DNA from 2 places in the Bradyrhizobium algeriense genome. Region 1 is predicted to be linked to the other one. Evidence: riboswitches for the same ligand, from Rfam matches in the RefSeq annotation. Region 1 holds a riboswitch; the other holds the start of a gene.

What was found. A riboswitch is a leader RNA that binds a small molecule or an ion and turns the genes downstream of it on or off. The one in region 1 is predicted to bind thiamine pyrophosphate.
Region 2: another riboswitch for thiamine pyrophosphate. It lies ahead of V1286_RS04640 (FAD-dependent oxidoreductase); the one in region 1 lies ahead of V1286_RS29150 (O-methyltransferase).

Annotation. Positions count from the first base shown of each region.
Region 1 is NZ_JAZHRV010000001.1:6,028,751-6,034,910, forward strand. Features, by position in the region: gene V1286_RS29135 (isochorismatase family protein) at 1-63, shown strand, start outside; gene V1286_RS29140 (Bug family tripartite tricarboxylate transporter substrate binding protein) at 217-1,185, shown strand; gene V1286_RS29145 (hypothetical protein) at 1,519-1,797, shown strand; TPP riboswitch at 2,039-2,133, shown strand; gene V1286_RS29150 (O-methyltransferase) at 2,123-2,794, shown strand; gene V1286_RS29155 (Bcr/CflA family efflux MFS transporter) at 3,131-4,336, shown strand; gene V1286_RS29160 (LysR substrate-binding domain-containing protein) at 4,660-5,553, opposite strand; gene V1286_RS29165 (sulfite exporter TauE/SafE family protein) at 5,882-6,160, shown strand, end outside.
Region 2 is NZ_JAZHRV010000001.1:954,636-960,795, reverse strand. Features, by position in the region: gene V1286_RS04680 (DUF4403 family protein) at 1-336, shown strand, start outside; gene V1286_RS04675 (dodecin family protein) at 446-661, opposite strand; gene V1286_RS04670 (PRC-barrel domain-containing protein) at 882-1,427, opposite strand; gene V1286_RS04665 (PRC-barrel domain-containing protein) at 1,530-1,907, opposite strand; partial or broken gene V1286_RS04660 (response regulator) at 2,275-2,709, shown strand; partial or broken gene V1286_RS04655 (ATP-binding protein) at 2,712-3,614, shown strand; gene V1286_RS04650 (hypothetical protein) at 3,624-3,818, opposite strand; gene V1286_RS04645 (transglycosylase SLT domain-containing protein) at 4,189-4,713, shown strand; TPP riboswitch at 4,810-4,947, shown strand; gene V1286_RS04640 (FAD-dependent oxidoreductase) at 4,935-5,945, shown strand; gene thiS (sulfur carrier protein ThiS) at 5,936-6,133, shown strand.

The DNA of each region.
Region 1 (6,160 bases):
TGGAGCAACCTGATCACCCGGCGTTCCATCAAGGTCGCTGCGACAGATGAATTGCTGCCTTGATCCACGCGTGGCGGGACGGGGTGCAACCGGCTGAATCGGCCGCAACCTCTGGCACCGACGCGCAACAAGCGGCATACTCGCCCCATCACGGACGAACGCGCGGCGCTTCTTGCGAGCCCCGCGCCAAAACAGATCCGGATCAGGGGGGCTTGCATGAAAACGGCACGCACGCTGTTGGCCGCATTAGCGCTGTCGCTGGTACCGGTAGCGGCAACCGCACAAGATTTCCCAAGCAAACCGATCAAGCTGATCGTGCCGTTCCCACCCGGCGGCCCCAACGACATCATCGCGCGCCTGGTCGGTCAGCGCATGTCGGAAATCACGAAGCAGCCGGTTGTAATCGACAATCGCGGCGGCCAGGCCGGCGTGCTCGGCACCGATGCGGTCGCGAAGGCAGCCCCCGACGGCTACACGATCGGGATCGTGAGCGCGAGCGCGCTGGTCATCAACCCGACAATGGAAAAGGTGCCTTACGACGTGACGAAGGACTTTACGCCCGTCACGCTGGTAACGACGGTGCCGGAAATGCTTGTCGTCGCCAGCAACGTTCCCGCCAGCGACATGAAGGAGCTGGTCGCGCTCGCCAAGGCGCAGCCGGGGAAACTCAATTTCGCATCTGCCGGCGTCGGCGGTATGCCGCATCTTGCCGGTGAATTGCTCAAGCAGACGGCCAGGATCGACATCGTGCACGTGCCCTATCGCGGCGCTGCGCCCGCCATCAACGATCTGCTCGGCCAGCAGGTGCAGATGGCGTTCCTCGATTTGCCGGTGCTGCTGCCGCATATCAAGGCCGGCACCCTGCGCCCGATTGCCCTCGGCGCTCCGAAACGCGCGCCCACCTCGCCTGACGTGCCGACCACCGCGGAGGTCGGCATGCCGGACCTCCTGATCGAAAACTGGTACGGCATGGTCGCACCGGGCGGAACGCCCGAGCCGATCGTCGCCATCCTGAACCGCCTCGCCAACGAGGCGATGAACGACCCGCAGGTGAAGCAGAAGCTCGCCGATCAGGGCCTGACGGTCGCCGGCGACACGCCGGGGCATTTTCGCAACTACATCGGAGCGGAGACCCAGAAGTGGGCGCGCGTCATCAAGGCCGCCGGCCTTGCCACGGGCAAGTAACGTCCGGCTTCCCTGTCAGGCATCAGCCAGGCGTCCGCGCAATTCCCCTGCTGTGCCCTAAGAGCAGAAACGAGTCGGTTTAAGGCAATAACGAGTCCACCAGAACGTTGCGGCGCCGGCGTCACCCGCCCGCTCGCCGCGAAAGTCCGGTCCCGCCCAGGAAGCCGACGTAGAACGCAAGTCGCGTTTTCACCCAAAGCAGTCGTCAACTGGCAATGTCAATTGGTATTCGACTTATGCGCCCAGAGTCAGGATAGCAGCGATGACAAAGGCTCGCGCGGTTTTCGTATGAGTTTGAACCATCTGCCTCGTGTTAACGACCAAGAGCCAATCATGTTCGACGATCTGATGACCCTCTTGGTTATTCTGTCTTTCGGCTTTCCCGCCATCCCATGGTTTTTTGGTGCGCGATGGGGGTTGAGAGGAGTTTGGCTCAGTACGGGATTTGCCGTCGTCATCCTACTATGTCTTTTTCCAATATTGTTTTGGGTTGCATGCGGTGCCTGTGGGCAGGGTGCGATAGCCATCTTTGTGCTGGGGCCGATCTGGATTGCTTCGGCATTGCTTACGGTCACTTCGGCGGCGTTCACTTACTACAAATACACGCGCTAATTTCCGCAAGGGCCCGAAGGCGCGGGGGTAACGATACCGCCCGCGCTGGGCGTCGCAGACGAAGTGATTGAGTAAGGCATCAGCGATGTCGGCTCTTGGCACGGAACGGACTAACTGGGCCGGTCTGTTGATGTCCGCTGAGGTAGATCGGAAGTGGACGGCGGAGGGTCAAACGAGAGCTATTGACCCAAAACAGACATTTGATTGCGGTGCTTGACGGCGGCCCGTCGGGCTGAAACGCTTCGTGCGTCCGGGGTGCCTGCTGTGCGGGCTGAGATCATACCCGTTGAACCTGTGTGGGTAATGCCAACGAAGGGAGCAAGCGATGTCCGTTGTCGGCGATCAATATTTGCAGGATCTTCTTGATGTTCTTCATGCTAAGAGCGACGAGCAAGCTGCGTTGATCCGGGCATTCGAGGACCCGGACACCAATGAACATGCACCAAGCGTAGTAGAAATTAGAGCCTTTCGGAGCGATAAGCTTGTCGCGCTTGATCGCGATAAGGCAGAGTTTTGTTACCAGCTATGCCGCGCCAAAAAAGCCTCCACGATCATCGAGGTTGGTACATCGTATGGTGTGTCGACAATCTATCTTGCCGCAGCGGTGCGCGACAATGTTAGTCTATTCGGCGGGGAAGGAGTGGTGATCGGAACCGAGTATGAACCGAACAAAGCGGCCGCGGCACGGGCAAACTTTGCGCAGGCAGGCTTGGGGCGATTTATCAATCTCCGCGAAGGCGATCTTCGCGAGACCCTAAAGCAGATCGACAGGCCAATCGACTTCGTCCTCATGGACGTTTGGATCGCCATGGCACGCCCCGCAATAGAATTGATCGCGCCGCATCTTTCAGACGGTGCGGTTGTGGTATGCGACAACACAAAAGATCATCGAGCGTCCTATGCAGATTATTTCGCGTTTCTTAATGATCCGGTCAACGGCTTCACCACAATGACATTGCCCTTCCAAGGCGGCTTGGAATTGTCGGTTCGGTGCTAAGCACGACGCCCCCTTCCTGAATGCCCGCTGTTGGCCTGCCTCCACCGTTAGTGAGGCGGCAGAGCATCGCATCTCTGTCCGGGGGCCGACATCATCGACCAAACGCACACCCGTTAGGCGCTGCCTCGCCGATCGTTGACACTCACAGAGCGAGTTTCTACACTGGGCGCAGATCATTGGAGATATTCGAGATGACGATCGCAACCGTCGTAGTAGGGCGCTGGCGCATGGACCGGTAACGGCACCAATGCCGGTACCCTGTGCGCCCCCGACAAGTTCGGGGGCTTTTTTTTGAGCAAATTTCTGGCCGGCCTGTCAGATTGAGAAGAGGATACCATGCCTGGAAAAGCCGCAGACCCGCCGGCCCTGATGACCTTGATCGTGCTGAGCGGCCTGTCGGTGGTATCTCTCAACATGTTCCTGCCCTCATTGGCAAACATCGCCAGTGAGTTTCAGGCGGACTATGCGCTCGTCAATCTGTGTATCGCCGGATATGCGGCCGTGAGCTGCGTGCTGCAGCTCGTGATGGGGCCGTTGTCGGATCGCGTGGGCAGGCGGCCTGTGATCCTTGCCGCCTTGCTGCTTTTCCTTGTCGCATCGCTGGGCTGCCTGTTGGCGTCCAACGTCCGGGCGTTTCTCACCTTCCGCCTGATGCAGGCGGTTATCGCCCCCGCCTACGCCGTTTCTGTTGCCATTATTCGGGATGTCTCCGCCGGCAGCAAAGCAGCGAGCTCCATCGGCTACGTGGCCATGACCTCGGCCATCGCTCCCATGCTGGCCCCGATGCTTGGTGGCGCGCTCGATGATCTGTACGGATGGAGGGCCAGTTTCTGGGCTTTTCTCGTCATGGGCGGCGCGACTCTCGCGCTGTGCTGGGTCGATCTGCGGGAGACCAACAAAACGCCCGCAGCTACGTTTACTCGGCAAGTTCGATCGTACGGGACGCTCGTGGGATCAGAGCGCTTTTGGGGTTACGCGCTGTGCATGACGTTTTCCAGGGGGGCGTTCTTCGTCTTCATTGGTGGAGCGTCGCTTGTCGCTGTCTCCACGTTCCGGATTTCCGCCGCACAGCTTGGTTTCTATATGGGAACCATCACAGCCGGTTTTGTTCTCGGTAGTTTTCTGTGCGGCCGCTTCTCCGAACACTATGGGCTCACGACCATGATGCTGACGGGCGGATTGGTCGCATGTGCGGGCTTGATTCTGGGAATCCTGCTTTGCCTTTATGGCGTGGTGAGTTTGCCGATCTATTTCGGCGCCTGTGGTTGCGTTGGTCTCGGCAACGGGTTGGCGATCCCGAGCAGCAATGCGGGTGTCGTCTCGGTTCGGCCGGAAATGGCAGGCAGCGCATCGGGACTGTCAGCTGCGTTGACGGTCGGCGGCGGGGCATTCCTGTCCGCGATCACGGGCATGGTTCTGACCCAAGCGAATGCCGCCCCAACCCTGTTGGCAATGATGCTGCTGTCCTCGGGAATGGGCTTGCTGGCAACGCTGTACGTCATGCGGCTCGACGCGCAAGAGAAACCGCTCGAGCGAGAGTGAGAAGTCGATGCTTGAAAGAATTTTTCCTGTTGGCACGAATGCAAAGTGGCGCGGCCTCCCTGATACTTCCGCTATTGGCCCTTCAGTGACCTGCGAGTCCCTTCCAATGTCCGGAATGCGGCAAAACCGACCGCACTGACGGGACTCAGAATTCGACGACGTCGGACGCCGGGGACTCGTAATCTACTTAAACTAGACTCCAAATCCGTTTGTCAGGCCGACTTGAAAGTATTGGCCTTCATGCTCCGCCAGACTCGTAGTTCGCTTTAAAGCACACCTGCGGCGTCCCCGGACCTTCAGCATTTTCGCTCTCCCTCACATGTTCAGCGTGGCGCGGATTTGCGGAGGTGCTCCGCCAGTTGCTGCGCAGGCCTCGGCAGCGACTTGAAACTGCGGGCGCAGATCACAAGCCGCCGGTTGGCCCAGGAATCCCTGATCCTGATGACATTGATCTTCATTGATCGCGCGCATCGTTTTGCCGCCACTTCAGGCATCACGCCAATCCCGATGCCGGCGGCGACCATCTGGCCGATCGCATCAAAACTGTTCAGCCGTGCACGAAAGCGAAGGCGCGCGCCGAGACGAGCCGCATGTCCACTGATATGGGTGTGCAGCGCAATCGAGCTGATCAGGCCGACGAATTCGCGCTCCACTACTTCGCTGAAATCGACCTGCCGCCGGTTCGCAAGTTCATCGCTCCGCGCGGCGACCAGCACCAGGCGATCTTCGCTGAACGGGCTCCGTTCGATATTGTCTGCAAGCGCGTGCTCGGCGGCGAGCCCGAGATCGGCAGCGCCAGTTACGATCGCTCGGGCGATTTCGGCGCTTTCGCGCTCCTCGACGTCGATCGAAATGTTAGGATGTGCGGCCAGGAAGGCAGCCAGTGCCTTCGGCAGATATTCCGAAAGCCCCGACGTGTTGGCGAGGAAGCGGACGGTGGCCTTCGCGCCACGGGCAAAGGCCAAGAGATCGCCGCGCATCGCCTCCACATTATGGAGCACGATCCTGGCATGATCGAGCAGGCTTTCACCGGCCGGCGTCAGATCGACGCCGCGACGGCCGCGCGTCAGCAGCGCAACGCCCAGCGCCTCCTCCAGTCCCTTGATCCGCTCGCTCGCCGACGCCAGCGCGAGATGAACCCGCCCCGCGCCATTGGTGATGCTGCGCGTCTCGGCCACCGCGACGAAGAGCTGAAGATCGACCAGATCGAAACGCATCGGGATTCCCTACGACTTCGCGCGCGCGTAAGCCGTCATTGCCTGCGACAAACGCGAAGCGTTTGCGCAAGGGAGCGAACGGGTCGCGCGAATGCGCGCCCAGCGACGAGCGCAATGCGCTCGCACTGTGATGACAGGCTCCGCGACGACTTGTCCGCCGTAGCTCAACGAGCGAAGGCGGAAGCAATCCATTCCTTCTTTGTGCTTTGACATGGATTGCTTCGCTTCGCTCGCAATGACGAGGAGACAGATAGCCTTCGCCTTCTCCGAAGGCTATCTCCGGAACCTCCAGATTGTGCCCGATGCGTCGATCGGTCAAGGTCGCCCCATGTTCGATTCCCTGCTTCTCCTCGTCACCGCCACCTTCCTGCTCGCGGGCTTCGTGAAGGGCGCACTCGGGCTCGGCCTGCCGACGGTGTCGATGGGCCTGCTTGCAGTGTCGATGCCGCCGGCCCAGGCAATCGCCATCGTCATCGTGCCGGCGATCGTCACCAACATCTGGCAAACCTTCGGCGGTCCGTACTTGCGCGATATTTTCCGGCGGCTATGGCCGTTGCTGGCCGGAACGGCCGCCGGCGTCTGGCTGAACGCGGGGTCGCTGACCGGG
Region 2 (6,160 bases), 5.1 Mb from region 1:
GAGCAGACGCTGCGGCTGACCGATATCGAACTCGCCGTCGAGTCGGAAGCCGCCTTCGGGCTATTGGGCGCCGCGGCGCGCGCGGCCATCCCGCACCTGCAAAAGACGCTGGCGGAAAAGGCGACCGTCGACCTCAAGCCGTTCGCCGCCAACGCCCAGAAAAAGATTGCGGCCGTGATCGCCGATTTCCAGAAGAACGAGGAGGGCCTGCGGGTCTCGGCCGAGATCAGCAAGCTGCGCCTCGCCGACATCGCCTTCGATTCCAAAACGCTGCGCGTGATCGCGGAAGCCGAAGGCGCGATCAACGTCTACGTGAGCGCGCTGCCGGGGCTGTGATGAGATCTGTAGGGTGGGCAAAGCGAAGCGTGCCCAACGTTTTCTTTCTCATGAAGATGGTGGGCACGGCGCGTGCGCGCCTTTGCGCACCCTACGCTTCACGCCGCCGCTACGACCCCTCGAACTTGAACGAAAGGCTCAGCTTGGCACGGTAGGCTTCGACCTTGCCGCTGGCGTCCAGTTGCAGATCGAGCTTCATGACCTCGGCGACGCGCAGATCGCGCAGCGACTCTCCAGCGCGACTGACCGCGGTGGCGGCGGCCTTCTCCCAGGATTCCGTGCTGGTGCCGATCAGCTCGATGACCTTGTAGACGCTATCAGCCATGTCGTCCTCCCGTTGATGCAAGGGTCTATGCAAGGCAGGACGCAGGTGCTCCTGCCAGATACAACCTAACATCGGGACGCGCATCGTGAATAGGATGCGCTGCACCATTGCGAGCGTTTACGCCAGCATGCGCCCATAAAACACACGCCCATAAACACAATGGCCGGGCGGCTTACGCCGTCCGGCCATTTGTGAGAGTCATTGCTGCGCGACCGACACCTCACTCGGTCGAGTACTTGAACTCCGGCATCGACTTCAGCTGATCCTTGGTCGCGCTGAACACGGCATGGTCCGGATACCACGGATTCTTCTTGGGCGCGGCGGCAGGCGCGGGCGGAGCGGCACCCGTCGTCGTACCCGTGCCTGTCGTCCCAGGCCTTGCGCCACCGGTGGCAGGCGCGCCGGCCGTGCCGGTATAGGCAATCGGCTCATCGACGAACTTCACCTTGTCGATCGGTACCGCAACCAGATGCTCGCCGACCCCGAGGAACCCGCCGACGCCGATCACCACGGCTTTGATGTCGCCGCTCTTGTCGGCCAAAAGATCGTTGATCGACCCGAGGCTTTCGTTGCTGTCGTTGTACACATTCAGGCCGACCATCTTCGACGTACGCCAGTTGCCCTTGAACGACGAGGTATCGGACGCAGCCGCAGGCGCGGCGGTGGTGGCGCTGTCAGTCGTTGCCGAAGGACTTTGTTGCGCGAACGCGACACTTGCCAGCAGCGCGGAAGCCGCGAGGCCGGCAACGGCAGTTTTGGTTAACATATCGGTTCTCCTCATCTCCTCATTTCAGAAACGCTCTGGAAGAACCCGTCACTTCAACAAGTGTTCCACGCTTTTCGCACGGAAACGTGCGCCGCACTGCGGTCAGAAGCCGCCCCAATAAGGCGGCATGCCGTAATAGCGATGCAGCTCGGCTTCCTTTGCGCGATCGCCCCAGTCGAAATCCTTGTCGGCACGGAACGACGGCGCGCGCTTCAGCTCTTCATCGTCGATGTCGAGTTCATAGGCTTCGAACTTCATGTTGTAGCGAAGCCGTCCCCACGGCAACGGAATCAGATTGGCGCCGATGCCGAGAAAGCCGCCGAAACTCAGGATTGCATAGGATACTTTACCGGTGACCTTGTCGATCATCAGCCGTTCGATATGGCCGATCATGTCCCCGTTCGGCCGGCGCACCGCGGTCCCCTCGACACGGTCGCTCGCGATCAACTGATGCGGCATGGCCATGACGTCGATTGCCATCGCACCCTCCACAAATGAACAGGTGAATCAACGCCGCAGCAACCGCGCGGTTCCAGCCGCAAAAAAGGACAACCATCCTTCCCTGTCGGAAAGGATGGTTGCAAGGTACGGAGCTGCGCGGGGAAAATCAGCTCTGATAGTCGATCAGCAGCGCCGAGAACGACGCGCTGCTGCTGCTCGAAGTGCCGGTCGCGCCGTAGCTCGTCGACGCCGAAGCCGACAGCGATTCCTGCAGCGATTGCAGGAACTGCTTGAGAATGTCGTCGATCGAAGTCGTGCTCGACGAGGAGGAGTCGTCGCTGGAGGACGCGCCATCCGCAGGCAGCGGACCGCCGGGAGGGGGACCGCCGGCGCCGCCGGGACCGCCAACGCCTGCAACGTCACGACTGCAGCCGACGGCCGCGAGATGGCCCGCGCCATGACCGACCGCAGGGTCGATCTCCTGATCCTCGACGTCATGCTGCCCGGCGAGGACGGCCTCACCCTCTGCCGCAAGGTGCGCGCGCAATCGCAGACCCCGATCATCATGCTGACCGCGCGCGGCGAGGACATCGATCGCATCCTCGGCCTCGAAATGGGCGCCGACGACTATCTGGCAAAACCGTTCAACCCGCGCGAATTGCTGGCCCGGATCAACGCGGTGCTGCGCCGGCAGGCCGCCGCCTACACCGCCAGCGCCACTGAGGGCGCGACCGTGCTGGCGTTTGCCGGCTGGCGGATCGATGTCCAGCTGCGCGAATTGCGCAATCCCGAGGGCGCGCACGTGGCGATGACCAGCGCCGAGTTCGACCTGCTCCGAACATGCCGGATCGGCCGCGGCCGCCGTTTCTCGGCGGCCCCTGGATGATGACGCTGCTGTTTGCCGTCATCAGCGTCACTTTGCTTGGCCTGTGGGCGGCGCGGGCGTTGACCGCGCCGTTGTCGTCATTCGCAAAGGCCGCCGAGAACTTCAGCCTCAACAGCGCCGCGGCGCCGCTGCCCGAACGCGGGCCGGAGGAAATCCGCTCGGTCGCGCGCGCGCTCAATCGCATGCGCCAGCGCATCACCGGCCTGATCGACGACCGCACAAAAATGCTCGCCGCGATCAGCCACGATCTGCGCACGCCGATTACGAGAATGCGTCTGCGCTCCGAGTTCATCGAGGACGAGACCCATCGCAGCCGCATGCTCGACGATCTCGACCAGATGCGCTCGATGCTTGAGTCCGTGCTGTCGTTCCTGCGCAACGGCCGCAGGTTAGAGGCCATGACGCTGGCCGACATCGCCAGCACGCTGCAGCTCATCACCGACCAGTTCGCCGACATAGGCCGCAAGGTCGCCTATGACGGCCCCGCGCATGCCATGGCCACGGTGCGGCCCGACGACCTGCACCGCGCCGTCACCAATCTGGTGGAGAATGCCGTGAGATTCGGCGCCGAAGCGGTGATCCGCCTTCGCGTCTCGGCGGATCAACTCACCATCGACGTCGAAGACGACGGCCCCGGCATTTCGGATGCGCAAAAGCAGAATGTGCTGGAGCCGTTCGTGCGCGGCGACGAGGCCCGCAATATGGACGAAGCGGCGGGCTTCGGCCTTGGTCTATCGATCACCAACGCCATCGCAACGGCGCATGGCGGCACGCTGTCGCTGCACGACCGGCAGCCGCATGGACTGGTGGTTCGGATGCGATTGCCGATTCACCAGAACAGCGGCCGCGCTGCGGCCTAGATCATTGCTTCAGGCTGCGAGCGCGTCGGGATCCGCTTCCTCGTAGATTGCGATCGCCTCGAAGCGATAGTCGCAGGCGCGGCAGAACCAGAGGAAGGATGTGCGGCCCGGACTGCTCTCGACCCAATCGGGTCTTGCGATCGGCTTGCCGCACTGGGCGCAGGGATTGCCGTGAGGCAGATAGCTGGTATCGAGTCGAGCCATGACGCATCTCCCTTTTGACGTCTTGCTTTCGACGTCTTGCTGACGACGTTTTGCTTAATCGATGATTGGTTATGTCTTTGAATGAGACAGGATTGCTGTCGAAATTGAACATTCTGGCGGCAACGCTTGTACGCTTTCATCGATTCATTTGCACGACAATCATGCGCGTCCGCATGACGCAGATTCACGTAACAGAAGCGATGCATCGCACTGACAATTTCGGCGTCACGATCGCCCGGGTCCGTTAACGCGTGCGCCAGCTACGGACATCCCGCCGCGATATCGTCGGTTTTTCGCCACATCTGTGCCCGGTAATGGAACTACCGAAAAGCCGATCGTTAACGCGCCCTCTCCGCCGAGATTTGTTTTCATGAAAAGTTTGCCGAAATTTGCGCTCGCCAGCATGGCGGCGCTGCTGATGTCACCTGATGCGATGGCGCAGAGCCGCGCGCAGTATGAGAGCATGGTCGCAAGCCATGCGCGAGCAAACAACGTGCCGGAAGCGCTGGTGCACCGGGTGATCGTGCGCGAGAGCAAGTATCATCCAAGCCTCGTCGGGCGCGGCGGCACCATCGGGCTGATGCAGATCAAGCTGCCGACCGCGCGCGGCCTCGGCTACACCGGCGACGCCGCGGGCCTGCGCGATCCCGACACCAATCTCGCCTGGGGCATCAAATATCTGGCCGGCGCCTACCGCGCCGCCAACGGCGATCACAGCCGAGCCGTGCGTTATTATGCGGGCGGCTATTACTACGCTGCAAAGCGCCAGCGGCTCGAGCAGCCGAAGCTCACCGCGCCGGTGCTCGCGAGTGGTGCGCCGCCGAAAATCGTCGCCAAGCCCGTCGAAACGGCGAAAACGCCCGCTGAGGCGAACGCAATGCAGACCTCCCAGTAGCGCGGTTTTGGGCCCGGCTGCGCCGCGTCCGGGGCACGGCAGCGGTGCAGTTCCCGCAAAGCCGCGTTGACACCTCCGCCCAACTGCCTACATTAGCCCTGTTCCGAGGGGTGCTCCGATGAGGAGCTGAGATACCGCAAGCTTGGGCAGCTCTACTGAGGCGCCCAGGACCGCGGTGACCCTTTGAACCTGATCCGGGTCATGCCGGCGAAGGGACAGGGATGTACCAGAAGTCAGATCCGCGGGGGGATTCTCCCGTTTCCATCATCGGCGCGGGCATTGCTGGCGCATGGCAGGCGCTGCTGTTCGCCCAAGCCGGCCATGCCGTCACCTTGTATGAGCGCAGTGACGCCGATATGACGCTTTCCACCAGCCACTGGGCCGGCGGCATGCTGGCCCCCTGGTGCGAGGCCGAGACCTCCGAGCCCGTGATCGGCCGGCTCGGCATCCGCTCGCTCGATCTGTGGCGCGAGCATTTTCCCAATACCCCCTTCAACGGTTCGCTGGTCGTGGCGCATGCGCGCGACCGCGCCGATTTCGAACGGTTTGCGAAGCTGACCACCGGCCATGTCAGGCTCGACGCGGGCGGTTTACGCGACCTCGAACCGTCGCTGGACGGCCGTTTCCGCGACGGCCTGTTCTATGCCGGCGAGGGCCATGTCGAGCCGCGCCGCGTGCTGCCCGAACTGCATGCCCGCATCGAAGCCGCCGGCGGCATCATCAAGTTCGACTGCGATGCCGATGCCGACGACCTCGACGGCATCGTGATCGACTGCCGCGGGCTGTCGGCGCGCGACGAGCAGCCCGAGCTGCGCGGCGTCAAGGGCGAGATGATCATCATTGAGACAAGCGAGGTCGAACTGTCGCGCCCTGTGCGGCTGATCCATCCGCGCTGGCCGCTCTACGTGATCCCGCGGGGCGACAACAAGTTCATGCTGGGCGCGACCTCGATCGAGGCCGAGGACACCGGCGTCAGCGTGCGCTCGGCGCTGGAGCTGCTAGGCGCCGCCTATGCGGTGCATCCGGCCTTCGCCGAAGCGCGCATCGTCGAGTTCGGCTCGGGCCTTCGTCCGGCCTACCCGGATAATCTGCCGCGCATCACGGTCGACAAGAAGATCGCGGTGAACGGGCTCTATCGCCACGGCTTCCTGCTGGCCCCTGCGCTCGCCGAGCTGACGCTCGGCTATGTCCAGCGCGGCGCGATCGACAATGAGGTGATGCGATGCGTGTGACCGTCAACGGCGAAGAAAGGGAGATCGCTTCTTCCCGCGTCGACGCCCTGCTTAACGAGCTCGAATATGAGGGCACGCATTTCGCGATCGCGCTGAATTACGACGTGCTGCCGAAAAGCCGCTGGGCCGAGACGACGCTCAAGAGCGGTGACGAGATCGAGATCATCACGCCTCGGCAGGGAGGGTGAGGATGGGCGCGCGCTCCCTCCTTCTTA